DNA from 2 places in the Micrococcus sp. GPGPB33 genome. Region 2 is predicted to be linked to the other one. Evidence: riboswitches for the same ligand, from Rfam matches in the RefSeq annotation. Region 2 holds a riboswitch; the other holds the start of a gene.
What was found. Region 2 has a riboswitch for S-adenosylmethionine ahead of POD19_RS00345 (bifunctional o-acetylhomoserine/o-acetylserine sulfhydrylase). Riboswitches for the same ligand answer to the same signal wherever they lie in the genome.

Region 1 (7,431 bases), 1.0 Mb from region 2:
CTTCGACGGCAAGCCGTTCGACCGGGACACCCGCTCGATCGTCTACGCCCGTGCGAAGGGCCTGGACAGCCACAAGGCGTTCGGCACCGAGCGGGACACCTCGGAGATCGGCTACGAGTTCCTGTTGCACTCCACCGCCCCGGTCAACCCGCCGGAGGAGCCCCCCACGGTGCGGATCGGCGGCCCGGACTGCCGCCGGCCCGTGGACATCTCGCTGATGAACATCTCGTCCATGTCCTTCGGCTCCCTCTCCGCCAACGCCGTGATCGCCATGAACAAGGGCGCCGGCCTGGGCGGGTTCATCCACGAGACCGGCGAGGGCGGCCTCACCAAGTACCACCGCGGCAACGGCGCGGACCTGTTCTGGGAGATCGGCTCCGGCTACTTCGGCTGCCGCAACGAGGACGGCACCTTCAGCCCGGAGAAGTTCGCCGAGAAGGCGCTGCTGCCCGAGGTCAAGGGCATCACCATCAAGATCTCCCAGGGCGCGAAGCCCGGCCTGGGCGGCATGCTGCCCAAGGAGAAGATCTCCCCCGAGATCGCCGAGGCCCGTGAGATCCCGATGGACAAGGACTGCCTGTCCCCGGCGTCCCACTCCGCGTTCCGCACCCCGCGCGAGATGGTCAGGTTCATCGAGCAGCTCCGTGAGCTCTCGGACGGCAAGCCGATCGGCATCAAGTTCTGCGTGGGCTCCCGCGTGGACGTGCTGGCCATGACCAAGGCCATCTGGGAGGAGCGGATCGCCCCCGACTTCATCATCGTGGACGGCTCCGAGGGCGGCACCGGCGCCGCCCCGCTCGAGTACTCGGACCGCGTGGGCACCCCGCTGACCGAGGGCCTCATGCTCGTGCACAACGCGCTCGTGGGCACCGGCCTGCGCCACATGATCAAGCTCGGCGCGGCCGGCAAGGTCGCCACCGGTTCGGACATCGTCAAGCGTCTGATCCAGGGCGCGGACTTCACCATGTCCGCCCGCGCGATGATGATGGCCACCGGGTGCATCCAGGCGCAGAAGTGCCACACGAACGAGTGCCCCGTGGGGGTGGCCACGCAGGACCCGCGTCTGATGCGCGCCCTCGACGTGGAGGACAAGGGCAACCGCGTCTTCAACTACCACCGCCTGACCGTGCGCGAGGCCGTGCAGATCATGGCGTCCATGGGCCTGACGCATCCGTCCCAGCTGAACACCCGCATGCTGCGCCGCCGCGTGGACCACCTGAGCACCCGCTCGTACGCGTCCATCTACCACTGGCTGCGCACGGACGAGCTGCTCAACGACCCGCCCGCCGGCTGGGCCATGGACTGGGAGGAGGCGGACGCGGACCACTTCGGCGAGCACGCCCGCGTGGACTACCTCACCGAGCGCGACCCCCAGTGGCGCTCCGAGCTGCTGATCCCGGGCCGCAAGGCGGCCGGCGCCCCCGTGCAGGGCTCCCCCATCTCCGGGACGGGCTCCACGCTCGTCGACGCCCGGCAGACCGAGTCCGTGCCGCTGACGACGTCGCCGATGCCGCGCGTCAGCTCGTTGGGTGAGGGTGAGTCGCTGTCCCCGCACGGCGGCCGTCGTCGGGCCCCGCAGGATCCGGCACCCGCCGCCACCGCCGGCGAGACGCCCACCGACGAGAACGAGGGCCTGCCGGCGGAGGCCGGCGAGCGGCCCGAGCGCCAGGACGGCGAGGAGGTCACCCAGCGGGGGACCACCGGCCGCGTCGAGGGCGAGCACCGCGGCGAGGGCCGCGTCGGCTGACCCACCCCCGCAGTCACCCCCGCTTTCGAGGCGGGAAATCCACCTCACACGACGCCCCCGGGCGCCCATGAGATAGATTTCCCGCCTCGTCGCGTGAGGGGTCGTAGCCTGGGGCCGTGACCCTGCCCGCCCCCGCCGCTCGCCGCCCCTCCGCGGCCCTGCTGTGGGTGCTGCTGGCGGCGATGGGCGCCGGGCCCCTGTTCAACTACGGCGTCTCCGCCTCCTCCACGGTCGTGATGGAGCGGCTCGACGTCACCTCGGGCCAGCTCGGCACCGTGATGACGGTCGTGTTCGCGGCGGCCGCCGTCACCTCGCTCGGCCTCGGCCGGGCCGCCGACCGCCTGTCCGCCCGCGCACAGCTGAGCATCATCTTCGGCGGCACCGCCGCGGCGCTCGTGCTCGGCGCCGTCGCCCCGTCCCTGCCCGTGCTGTACGCGGCGGCCGCCGTGGCGGGCGTCACGCAGGCCATCTCCAACCCCACCACGAACCGGATCATCCGGACCGTGGTGCCGCCGGAGAGGCGCATCGGGTGGGTCGGGGTGAAGCAGTCCGGCGTGCAGGCGGCCCAGCTGGTCGGCGGCCTGTTCTTCCCGGCCGCGTCCCTCGCCCTCGGCTGGACGGGCGCCGCGCTGGGGGCCGCGGTGCTCATCGGGGCGCTCTGGGTGCTCGCCCTGGTCGCCGCCCCGCCGCTGCCCGGGGCGCCGCCGCCGGCCACCGGCCCCGTCGGCGGGCGACGACGGCGGGACACCTCGCCCCTGCCGGCCACGGTCTGGTTCTTCGCGGCGATCGCGTTCCTCACCGGCCTGGGCATGCAGGCCACGAACACCTACCTGCCGCTTTTCGCGGTCGAGACGCTGGGAATGACGCTCGTGGCCGGCGGCGCCGCGGCGGCCGTGTCCGGGGTGGTGGGGGTGCTCTCCCGGATCGGGTGGAGCCGGCGGATGAGCTCCGGAGACCGGCCCACCACCCTGCTGGCCGTGATCTGCCTGGGTGCGGTGGCCGGCGTCGCGGTGTTCCTCGCCGCGGACCTGCTGGACCTGCCGGCCCTGCTGTGGGTGGGCGCCGCGGTGCACGGCCTGACGGTGCTGGGCGCCAACGTGGTGATCAACGCGGGCCTGTTGAGCGAGGTGCCGGCCGAGCGGCTGGGCCGTGCGACCGGGGCGAACTCGATGGGCATGTACGCCGGCTTCGCCCTGGGCCCGCTGCTGATGGGCCTGCTACGCGACGTCACGGGCGACTACCGGGCCGGCTTCGCGGTCGTCGCGGCCGGGTATCTGCTGGCCCTGGGCGTGGTGCTGCTGTTGCGTCGCCACGTGGGTCGGCGGGGCGCGGCCTGACGCGCAGGGCCAGGACGAGGCCCACCCCGGAGGACCGCGCCTCAGCGACATCACCGCAGTGCAGCCCTGCGGTGGTGTCGCAGCGCCGCGGTCGAACGGGCGTACGGCGGAGTGCGGCGCAGTGCGCGGCGGGGCGTGCGGAAGCGCACACGACGACGCCCCCGGTCCGTGCGGACCGGGGGCGTCGGAAGCCGTGCGTCAGGCGAAGATCAGAGCTTCGTCACGTTGGCGGCCTGGAGGCCCTTGGGGCCGTCCTGGGTCTCGAACTCGACGCGGTCGTTCTCCTGGAGCTCCTTGAAGCCCCCGCCCTGGATGGCGGAGAAGTGCACGAACACGTCCGCGGAGTTGTCCTCGGGGGCGATGAAGCCGTAGCCCTTCTCAGCGTTGAACCACTTGACAGTACCGACAGCCATGATGGTGTCCTTTCGATGTGCCCCCGCGGTGCGGTGGCGGTGTTGGACCGCGGCCCGGATGTGGGACGCGGGTGAAGCGGCGAGACTGAACCGCTTGCCCAACACTCATCGACGCCGGCGATGCCGGGCTGACGAGCAGTGAAGATGGCGGGATACAGCTTGATCAACTTCAGGCTCCATCATTGCACGGATCTCGCCGACCGGGAACCAGGGGCCCGATTGTTCACCTAGAGTTCGCTCAGAGCGCGCGCAGGCCGTGGAAGAGATTGCGGTGCAGGGCGGCCGGGGGAGCGGCGTCCGTGTGATCCGCGAAGGCCGTCACCTCCAGCAGCACCACCGTGTGGTCGCCCGCCGGGACCTCGGCGTGCACCCGCGTCTCGAGCCAGAGCGAGGAGCCCCCGATCAGCAGGGCGTCGTGCGGGCTGCGGTGCACGTCGAGACCGGCGAAGCGGTCGCCCTCGCGGGAGGCCAGCTGGCGGCACAGCGGCGTCTGGTCCGCCGCGAGCAGGGAGACGCCGATCGCCCCGGCCCGGCGCAGGCGCGGCCAGGTGCGGGAGCTGTTCTGCGCGGAGAAGGACACGAGGGCCGGCTCCCAGGAGATGCCCACGCCGAAGGAGGAGGAGACCATCACCTCGGGGACGCCGTCGGCGAGGCCTGCCAGCGCGACGACCCCGGTGGGGAAGGCCGAGAGGCCGGAGCGGAGGTTGCCGAGGGACAGGTCGGTGTCCCACGTGGCGGTGTGGGGTTCGTGGGTCAGGGTCATGGCGCGCGTCCTCTTCCGATGACTGGCGCGGCTCCGCAGAAGGCGGGAACGCGGATCGCCCGGATCCGCGGAGGCGCGGTACTTGCCCGTCGGGGTGTCCGAGGGGCCGAATCATCACCTGGAGCACCCCACTACTGCGTGAGAGGGTTGCCGTCCCGCCGGCCAGGGCCGTGAATGACGGGAACTCGTGATTCTGGGGTCAGCCTACGGAGGGGTCCGTGGGGTGGTCAAAGCGCGGCGGTCGCGCGGCGTCATCCGAGCTGCCCGATGTGATGCTTGACACACCGCGCATCGCCGGCCAGGATCAAGCCACTCGAGAGGGGGGAGCTCGAGACCGCGGCCTCCGGCCCCCGCAGACGGTTCTCTGAGAGGGATCAGATCATGCGGATGGACATCGAGAAGAACCGTGCGGCATTGTCGGCCGCCGTGGTCGTCGCGGCTCTCCTCGGTACCGCCATCTCGGGATGCTCCGCTTCCCCGGGCAGCGTCTCCTCCACCGCGAAGGCATCCACCGCTGCGGCGTCCTCCGTCACCGTGACGTCAGCGGCCCCCTCGGCAACCCGGTCGGCCTCCGCCACCGGTTCGTCCGCGTCGTCACCCGCCGGTGAAGAAGCACTCCCCGCCGCGCTGTTCGAGGAGGACGGGATGACGTTGGTCGAGTACACGCGCCGGCATCCGGATGCGGGCTATCTCGACCCGGAGAAGGAGTCCGTCCTGGAGGAGGCGGTCGGGACGGGCACACAGCAGATCACCGTGGACGCTCAACAGGGTGCGGTCCTTCGGGTCATCGTGCTGTGTCCTTCGGATGCCACCGGTGAGACGGAGATCCTGACCTCACGGGGTGGCGGGGGAACGAAGACCTGGATGGCCGGATCGGAGGCGCTGTGCGGCGGCTGGTCGGCGGCGACTCCCCCCGTGGATGAGGCGGGGCCGATGACGTTCACCGTCACGGTGGACAACGACAAGTCGTTCCGGATGGTGCTGACCGCACCCTCCGCATGAGGCCGCCATCACGACGGCGGATGACGGCGCGGGGAGGACGGAGACGCTCAGCGTCGGTCGCGGCCGCGCAGCGCGTCCAGCTGCCGGCGGTCCCGTTTGGTGGGCCGGCCCGCGCCCCGCTCGCGGTACGGCACCGCGAGCAGCTCACGCGGCATGGGCGGCGGGGAGTGGTCCACGTACTGCTGCCGGGCCACGGGGGCGCCCACCCGCTTGGCGATCAGCCCCGTGACCTCGAGGATCCGCTCACCTCCGTCCTGGCGCACCCGCACCCGGTTCCCGACGACGACGGGCGTCGCCGCCTTCACGGGCTCGCCGTCGATGCGCACGTGGCCTGCGCGCACGGCCGCCGTGGCCGCGGACCGGGTCTTGTACAGCCGCACGGCCCACAGCCACGCGTCGATGCGGACGCCGCTCACGCCCGCCCCCTCACGCGAAGCGGGCGCGGATCGCGGCGCCGTGCGCGGGCAGGCGCTCGTCCTCGGCCAGCACGCCGATCCCGTCCGCGACCTCCTTGAGCCCGGTCTCCGTGTAGCGGATGCGCTGCTGCAGGCGCAGGAACGTCACCGTGTTCAGACCGGAGGAGTGCCGGGCCGTCCCCGAGGTGGGGAGCACATGGTTGGACCCGGCCGAGTAGTCGCCCAGCGGCACGGGGGCGTGCGGGCCCACGAACACGGCGCCGGCGTTGCGGATGCGCCCCACGAGGTCCTCGGGGTCGCGCGTCTGGATCTCGAGGTGCTCGGTGGCGTAGCGGTCGGAGACCTCCACGGCCTGGTCCATGTCCCGCACCAGCAGCACGCCGGACTGGGGGCCGGTGAGGGCCTCGCGGATCTGGTCCTCGTGGAACGCCCCGGGCACCTGCGCCTCGATCGCCGCCAGCACGTCCCGGAGCAGGTCCTCGGAGTCCGTGATGAGCACGGAGGCGGCCAGCGGGTCGTGCTCGGACTGGCTGATCAGGTCCGCGGCCACCCAGTCGGCGCGGGCGGTGCCGTCCGCGATCACGGCGATCTCGCTCGGCCCGGCCTCGGCGTCCACGCCGATCACGCCCTGCAGGGCGCGCTTCGCGGCGGCCACGTACACGTTGCCGGGCCCCGTCACCAGGTCGACGGGCGCGCAGAGCCACCCGCCGTCGTCGTCCTGGATGCCGTGCGCCAGCATGGCGACGGCCTGGGCGCCGCCGGCCGCGTAGACCTCGTCCACGCCCAGCAGCGCGCACGCGGCGAGCACGGTGGGGTGGGGCAGGCCGCCGTGGTCCCGCTGCGGGGGCGAGGTCACCGCGAGGCTCCCCACGCCGGCCGCCTGCGCGGGCACCACGTTCATCACCACCGAGGAGGGGTACACGGCGCGGCCGCCGGGCACGTACAGGCCCACGCGGCCCACGGGGGTCCAGTGGTTCTCCACGACGGCGCCCTCGCCGAGCTCGACCGTGGAGTCCTGGGGGTGCTGGGCGTCGTGCACGAGCCGGGCCCGGCGGATCGACTCCTCCAGGGCGGCGCGCACCCGCGGGTCGAGCCCGGCCAGGGCGGCCTCGAGCGCCTCCGCGGGCACGCGCAGGGCCGGCGGACGGACACCGTCGAACCGCTCGGCCAGGTCCAACAGGGTCTGCTCGCCGCCGTGGCGGACCTGCTCGATGATCGGGGCGACCACCGGCACCACGGAGGACACGTCCACGTTCGCCCGCGGGATGATGCGGGACAGGTCCGCGGTGGCGGTGTCGAGCGGGCGCAGGTCGGTGACGGAGAGCACGGATTCCTCCAGGGGGGCGGCGGCGGGCCGGCGGGACGGGGCGCGACGACGGCCGGGCCCGGACCGCGCGGACGGTCAGGCTCCATTGTGCTCTTCTCCGGGGTGCGTCCGGGGGCGGGTGTCAGACTGTCGTCATGGTCTTCCCCGCGCTGCCCGCCCTCGCGACCCCGCCCCTGCTGACCGCCCTGGACCGCCTCCTGGCGGGCGAGACCGTGCCGTCCGGGGTGGAGGGGGACATCCAGGACGGGGCGGCCGCCACCACCCGGGCCTTCGGCGTGGAATGGGGGACGCTGCTGACCGTGCTGATGGCGTTCGCGATCGGCGCGGCGGTCGTGTACCTGGCCCTGCAGGTGGCACGCGTCGTGCTCGTGCGCCGCCCCGCGTTCCAGCACGGCGCCGCGCGGCTGAGCCTGCCGGCCGCCGTCG
Region 2 (7,431 bases):
CGCCACGCCGCCGCGCCCGCGCCCGACGTCGTGGCCCATGAGGGCCTCGGTGACCACGAGGTAGGAGTTCGCGTCGAACCGGTCGGTGAGCTTGGCCGCCTGGTGGTCCAGGTAGGACTCCACGGCGTAGCGCCCGCGCCCGCCCGGCACCCCGACGACGGCGCCGAAGGGATCCTCGACGCCCTGCGGTTCGCGGCCGAACCGCTGGCCGAGCTCGCCGGCCGTGCGGTAGGTGGTGTGGGCGATGCGCCGGGCGATGCCCAGGCCGGCCACGGGGCCGGGGCCGGGGTAGTAGTCGCCGCCCTGGAAGTCCGGGTCGAGGCGGATGGCCGCCGTCTGCGCCTGCCCCCACGCGATCTGGTCGGCGGAGGAGGCCGCGGTGGCGGCCAGCACACCCACCCCGGCGACGCGCGCGGGGTGGGTCGCGGCCCACTCGAGGGCGCGGGCCCCGCCCATCGATCCGCCGATCACGGCGCGCCAGGCGCCGATCCCGAGGTGGTCGGCCAGGCGTCGCTCGGCCTCGACCGCGTCCCGCAGCGTGAGGAACGGGAACCGGGAGCCCCAGGGCCGCCCGTCGGGGGCCGGCGTCGAGGGCCCGGTGGAGCCGTGGCAGCCGCCGATCATGGCGGGGGCGACCACGAACCACCGGTCCGTGTCCACGGCGCGGCCCGGGCCGACGAGGGCGTCCCACCAGCCCGGCGTCGGGTCCTCCTCGTGCGCGGCCACGTGCGCGTCGCCGGTGAGGGCGTGCAGCACGAGCACGGCGTTGGCGCCGTCGGCGGCGAGGGTGCCCCAGGTCTCGTAGGCCAGCTCGACGTCGGGCAGCAGCCCGCCGGTCTCGGTGCGCAGCTCGCCGACCCGCAGGCGGTGGCGACCGCCGCGGGGCAGCGCGGTGCGCGACGGACGCGTGGCGACGGCGGTCATGCCCGCTCCCCCGCGTCGTCGTCGCCGCGGCGGGCGGCGGCCGCGAAGCCGCGCTCGAGGTCGGCGAGGATGTCCTCGATGTCCTCCACGCCGAGCGAGAGCCGCACCAGGCCGGGGGTGACGCCGGCGGCGCGCTGCTCGTCGTCGGTGAGCTGGGAGTGGGTGGTCGAGGCCGGGTGCACCACGAGCGAGCGGACGTCGCCGATGTTGGCCACGTGGTGGTGCAGGGTGAGCCCGTCCACGAACGCGGCCCCGGCCTCGCGGCCGCCCGCGATCTCGAAGGAGACGAATGCGCCCGCGCCCTTCGGCAGGTAGCGCTGGGCCCGCTCGTGCCACGGGCTGGACTCCAGGCCGGCGTAGACCACGTGCTCGACGTCGTCGCGGCCCTCCAGCCAGCGCGCCACCGCGGCCGCGTTGGCCACCTGCCGCTCCATCCGCAGGGAGAGGGTCTCCAGGCCGAGGTTCACCAGGAACGCGTTGAACGGGGAGATGGCCGAGCCGTAGTCGCGCAGCAGCTGCACGCGCGCCTTGAGGATGAAGGCCAGGTTGGCGCCGAGCGGCGAGCCCACCCCGAGGTCCCGCGCGTAGACGAGGCCGTGGTAGGACTCGTCCGGCTCGTTGAAGCCGGGGTACCGCTCGGCGTGCTGCGCGTAGTCGAACGTGCCGGCGTCGACGATCACGCCCGCGATGGCCGCGGCGTGCCCGCCGAGGTACTTCGTGGCGGAGTGGGTGACGACGTCGGCGCCGTGCTCGATCGGTCGCAGCAGGTACGGGGTGGCCAGCGTGTTGTCGACGATCAGCGGCACGCCGGCCTCGTGGGCGGTGTCGGCGACGGCGCGCACGTCCAGGACGTCGCCGCGCGGGTTGCCGAGGGTCTCGCCGAAGAACGCCTTGGTGTTCGGCCGGACGGCGGCGCGCCAGGACTCGATGTCGTCCGGGTCGGTCACGAACGTCGTCTCGACGCCGACCTTGGCGAGGGTGTGCTTGAACAGGTTCTGCGTGCCGCCGTAGAGGCTGGCCGAGGCGACCACGTGGTCGCCGGCGCCGGCGAGGTTGAGGATCGCGAACGTCGTCGCCGCCTGACCGGAGGCCAGCAGCAGCGCGCCCACACCGCCCTCGAGCGCGGCGATCTTCTCCTCCACCGGGCCCTGCGTCGGGTTGCCGATGCGGGTGTAGAGCGGGTCGAGGTCCTTGAGCGCGAACCGGTCCGCGGCCACCTGGGCGGACGGGAAGTCGTACGAGGTGGTCTGGAAGATCGGCAGGGCGGTCGCACCGAAGGCGTGCTGGCCGACGGCGACGCCCGCGTGGACCTGCGCGGTGGAGAAGCCCCAGGCGTCGGGGGTCGGGGTGGTCTGGTCGGTCATGGCGGACCCTCCTGAGGGGTTCAGGGGCCGGACCCGGCCGCCCCGCCCGCCGGCCGACGTGCCGATTCGCAGACCGGCGTCGTCGAGGTGCCGGAGATGACCCGGCGCCGTCGAGAGGGGCCGTGGGATCGGCCCGCGCTTGCCGGCGTCCGTTGTGGGGCCGGCCTGGTCGTCACCCGGGGCACCCCACCGCGGAAGGAGGGTTGCCGGTCAGCATGCCGGGGCCTGTTGCTGACTCTCGTGACCGTGCCTCCGAGTGTAGCCCGCCGCCCCGCCACGATTTCGTCACGCGTGTCACACGCGGATACGCTCTCCGCACGGGGGCGCCCGACCCGTCAAGGGCTCGACGCCCATCGACTCGCACCAGGTCAACCCCCGGGGCAGCCCGGGAACGGAGAGGAACAGCGCAGTGCACACCTGTCGCATGGACCACGTGTCCTACGCCGCCGGCCCCGAGGGCCTGGACGCCACGGTCGCCCGCATCGCCGAGACGCTGGGCATCGAGCGGATCAAGGGCGGTGTCCACCCCCGCTTCGGCACGCAGAACGCCCTGTTCCCCATGGCGGGCAGGCAGTATCTGGAGGTCGTCGAGGCCCTGGACCACCCGGCCTCCCTCAGCGCGCCGTTCGGCCAGCTCGTGCGCGCCCGCACCGAGCAGGGCGGCGGCTGGATGAGCTGGGCGGTGGCCACCACGGACATCGGCCGGTTCGAGCGCCGCCTCGGCCGTGAGGCCGTCCCCGGCAACCGTCGCTTCCCGGACGGCCGGGAGCTGTCCTGGCGGCAGATCGGCATCAAGGGCACCCTCGCGGACCCGCAGCTGCCGTACATCCTGCGCTGGGCCGACGGTCAGGAGGACATGCACCCCTCGCAGGCGGCCGAGGCGCAGGCCTCGATCGAGCGGCTGAGCATCGCCGGCTCCCCGGAGCGCCTGCTCGAGTGGCTGGGCGAGGAGGGCGAGGAGTCCGCGGTCGCGGACGTCAACGTGGAGTACGTGGCGCCGTCGGGCACCCCCGGCATCGTCTCGGTGACCTTCCAGACCCCGCGGGGCGACGTCACCCTCTGACCCGCCCCGCCGCCGCCGTGGGGGCGGTGACTCAGCCGAGCAGGCCCGCCCGGGCCAGCAGCGGATAGCCCACGAACCCGACGGCGTCGAGCAGGAAGTGCGCCACCACCAGCGGCATCACCCGGCGCACCCGCAGGAACACGAGCACGAACACCACGCCCATCAGCGCGTTGCCCACGCCCGGCCCGACCCCCTGGTACAGGTGGTAGGCCCCGCGCAGCAGCGCGAGGGCGAGCACGACGGCGGCCACGCGGGTCGGCAGGAACAGGCCCTCGGCGCTCGCCCACGACGACGGCACGGCCGGCGCCGGATCGCGGTGCAGGCCCGCGGCCCTCAGCCGCTGCAGGTAGCCGAGCCGGTCGACCAGCCAGGCCCCCACGATGACCTCCTCGAGCAGGGAGTGGCGCACGGCCGAGAGCAGCAGGACCGGGACCTGGTACCAGCTCTCGTCCATCGCGTTGGCGACGATCGCCGTCGTGATCCCGAGGGCCCGGCCGGCGGCGTAGACGCCGAGGGTGCCGAGCCCGATCACCGCGAACAGGCCCGCGCCCCAGGCCAGGTCCCGGCCGGGGCGGCGCAGGTCGAGGCCGAGGGTCCGGAACGGGTTCCGGCCGCGCAGCCACGTCAGGTGCAGCACCAGCAGCACGGGGACGAGGGCGAAGCCGATGTCCAGCAGCTGGTAGGTCAGGTCGAAGCCCCACCGCGGGCTGAGCGCGGGGTTCAGCACCGTGGTCTGCTCCCCCAGCGGGGCACGGGTGGCCTTGTCGATCAGCTGCACCACCGCGTAGACCGCGGAGCGGCCGAGGGAGAGCCCGAGCACGATCGCGATCTCCCAGCGGACCGTCCGGGCGGACGGGGCGGGCAGCGCGGGCCGGGCGGCGGGGGCGGCGTCGGAACGGAGGTCGGGGCGGCCGATCATGCGGGCCAGTATCCCCCGCGCGCCCGGACGCTAGCGTGGGGACATGACCTCCTCCCCCGTCGCGTCCGAGCTCGAGCTGGCGGCCGAGGCCCTGACCCGGCTGCTCCCGGACGTGCCCGCCGCGCTCGCGGACCGGCTGCGCGCCGCCGCGTGGTCGGCCGGGCACGTGGTGGAGTCCGGCCAGTTCCACCGCGTGCTGGTGCTCGACGGCCTGGCCGTGCTGCGCATGGCCCGGGTCAGCGAGGCCGGCGCCCCGGTCGGCGCGGCCTGGGCGCCCGAGGACTCCCCCGCCGCCCACCTGCCGCGCCGCGTGGGGCTGGTGACGGCCCTCGCGGACGCGGGCCTGCCCTTCGCGGTGCCGCGTCCGCTGTCGGCGGTGCTCCGCCGGGACGACGACGCCGGCCGCCCCCTCGCCGCGGCCGTCCTCCAGGCGTTCGTGCCGGGGCAGCCGCACCCGCCCCACGAGGGCGACCCGACCGTCCTGCGGGGAATCGTGGACGCCCTCGACACCGTGGACGTGACCGACCCGGCCGTCGCGGCGGGACTCGGCCCGGCGTTCGCGTTCCGGGGTCCGTGGACCGCGGAGCGCGTGGCGCGCGTGGGGCGGCTGGGCGCGTCCCTGCCGACAGAGCACGCCGGAGCGCTACCGGCGGACTGGGCCGGCCTCGTCGCGAGGATCGCGGGGGCGGTGACGGCGTGGGCCGCCGCGCCCCCGGACGGGCCCGCGCTGGTGCACGGGGACCTGGCCGGGCACAACATGCACTGGGTGCCCGCCCCGGACGGGGACGACGTGCGGTGGGAGCTCTCCGGGATCCTGGACTGGGACCTCGCCCACGCCGGCGACGGAGCCCGCAACGTGGCCTACCTGGGGATCTGGCACGGCGAGGAGCGGATCGAGGACATCGCCCGCACGCCCGCGGAGGCCCGCCGGGCCCGCGTGTGGCTGGGCGCCGTCGGCCTGGACTCCCTCGACGACGCCGCAGCCCGCCAGGAGCTCACCGGCCGCGCCCCCCGCTGGGGGCGGCTGCTGCGCAAGGTGGTGCCGCGCATCGAGCGGGCGTCCTGCGCCCTCGCGGGGCGCTGATAGGCCGCCCGTCAGTCTGCACGTCCCGCTCAGGACCCTCTCTCCGACGACCATGCCGTCGTTGCGCCTCCGGGGGCAGGCGACTGAGACGGCCCGACCACCAGGGTGTCCTGCAGCCTCCGGGGACACGGCGATCCGACGAAGTCCGGAGCGACGGGCGCCGCCGGGCTCAGTTGATCGCGATCCATCCGCCGGTGGACGGGGAGTTGGAGACCACCAGACCGGTGTACCCGTTGGCCGTGGTGAAGGTGCCGTAGCTGCCGGCGGTGCGGCCGAGGGCCGCGGCGGTGCCCCCGGAGTAGTAGTTGGAGAGGTAGTAGGCGGTATCCACAGCGCAGTAGCTCGTGTTGACCGCCCAGCTGCCGGTGAGGGCGGTGCCCGCCCAGCTGGTGGGACGGGTTCCTGAGGCGGTCCGATCCTGTGTCGTGGACTGAGAGCGGTTGCCGAGCCAGGTGAACGTGAACACGTCGTAGGTCTGCGTGATGCCGTCGGGGCTCGTCAGAGTGGCCGTGCGGCGGGTCGGCGCGCTCCAGTTGGCACCGGTGCCGTTGGTGAAGGTGAACGGCTGCGCAACGTTCGCGACCATCCCACTGGGGTACGCGACTACGAGCTGCACGGGGTTGGCCAGTGTGGCCGTGGTCCGCGGCGAGAGGCCGGATCCGTCGGTGCGTGGCATCTCCACGATGGAGAACCCCAGGGGCGAGGTCCCGATGGGCACCTGGTTGGACAGCGAGAGGCTGGAGAGCCGCAACCCGGAGCGACCGTACGTGGTGTTCCTGCAGCCGACGCCGTTGTTGACCAGGGAGGTGTAGATCGACCCACGGAATCGATAGGCCAGCGTCTGCGAGGGGCTGACGGCGAAGGCGGGGGGCGGCAGCGGCGGCGGCGATGGCCGGGGCGGTCCACGCCAGCCCCTGCGCGACGCGACGACGAGTCAACTGGGTCATGAGGGTGCTCCTGGGGTGAGAGTCGAGGTGACGGCAGAGGTGAGAGTCGAGGTGACGGCAGAGGTGAGAGTCGAGGTGGCGGCAGAGGCGTGTGTCGCACCCTCGGGTCCACTTTGTTCCGGATCTCAGTTTTGCCACCTCAAACTTTACCTCAAGTAATCACCGCACATGACGTTCCGATGGCGGGGAGGGGGAGCACTGCGGCCCCTCGCAGCGTTCGCACAGCAGAACGGGGCGGACCGTCGGATTCGACGCCCCGCCCCGTTGCCTGTTCCCGTCATGCCGGTACGGTCACGGCCCCACTGCGGAGCCGCTACCACCCTCTTCGCGCGAGAGGCACGACACGATGTACACCGGGTACCAGCACCCGTTGAGGCAGGTCCACTGGGAGGCCGACTCGATCCGCTCGTCCTCACACTGCTGGTGGGTCGTGGACTCCACCAGTGCGATCCACGGTACAGGCGGTACGAGTAGGTGTAACGGACTCGCACGGGCTCGCCGCCGTACATGCCGGTGCCCACGTACTCGCGGCGGTAGTAGTCGTAGGTGACCCGGGTGATCACGAGCTGGCGGTACGTGGTGGAGCCGGTGGCCGCCGAGGCGGCGGGGGCGATCAGCGCGGCGCCGACGGCGCCGAGGCCGGCTCCCAGCAGAGTGCGTCGACATGTCATGGGAGGGACCCCTTCTCTCGGATGGAAGCTACACTTCGGAGGCGCGCCGCCCACCCTGTGCCGTCAGGGGGCCGGGAGAGGACGACCTGTCAGAAGTGTGGCCATCATCTACTACACGGTCGCCGGACACCAGGGGTCTCACATCCTCCTGGGCGATCAAGTGGCGACCGCCCGTCGCGCGCCGCGCGTGAGCCCATCGGTCGGCTGCTCAGCCCACCCCGACCCGCTCCAGCACGATCTCCCGCACCCGGCCGGCGTCGGCTTGGCCGCGCGTCGCCTTCATGACCGGGCCGATCAGCGCGCCGACCGCCTGCAGCTTGCCGCCCTGGATCTTGGCGACGACGTCCGGGTTCTCCGCGATCGCGGCGTCGACGGCCTCGGTGAGCGCGCCGTCGTCGGACACCACGGCCAGGCCCTTCGCCGCGACGACCTCCTTCGGGGCGCCCTCGCCGTCGGCCA

Region 1: linked by a shared signal. The riboswitch ahead of POD19_RS05135 (flavin reductase family protein) and the one ahead of POD19_RS00345 (bifunctional o-acetylhomoserine/o-acetylserine sulfhydrylase) in region 2 are both predicted to bind S-adenosylmethionine.

What each region holds. Positions count from the first base shown of each region.
Region 1 covers NZ_JAQMWO010000002.1:1,067,191-1,074,621, forward strand. Annotated here, with positions in the region: gene POD19_RS05120 (FMN-binding glutamate synthase family protein) at 1-1,747, shown strand, start outside; gene POD19_RS05125 (MFS transporter) at 1,864-3,084, shown strand; gene POD19_RS05130 (cold-shock protein) at 3,294-3,497, opposite strand; gene POD19_RS05135 (flavin reductase family protein) at 3,736-4,260, opposite strand; SAM riboswitch class IV at 4,334-4,453, opposite strand; gene POD19_RS05140 (hypothetical protein) at 4,648-5,262, shown strand; gene POD19_RS05145 (RNA-binding S4 domain-containing protein) at 5,310-5,678, opposite strand; gene hisD (histidinol dehydrogenase) at 5,689-7,005, opposite strand; gene POD19_RS05155 (mechanosensitive ion channel family protein) at 7,140-7,431, shown strand, end outside.
Region 2 covers NZ_JAQMWO010000002.1:54,967-62,397, forward strand. Annotated here, with positions in the region: gene metX (homoserine O-acetyltransferase MetX) at 1-924, opposite strand, end outside; gene POD19_RS00345 (bifunctional o-acetylhomoserine/o-acetylserine sulfhydrylase) at 921-2,288, opposite strand; SAM riboswitch class IV at 2,419-2,534, opposite strand; gene POD19_RS00350 (VOC family protein) at 2,713-3,351, shown strand; gene POD19_RS00355 (CPBP family glutamic-type intramembrane protease) at 3,383-4,270, opposite strand; gene POD19_RS00360 (phosphotransferase family protein) at 4,314-5,354, shown strand; gene POD19_RS00365 (hypothetical protein) at 5,524-6,105, opposite strand; gene gatB (Asp-tRNA(Asn)/Glu-tRNA(Gln) amidotransferase subunit GatB) at 7,181-7,431, opposite strand, start outside.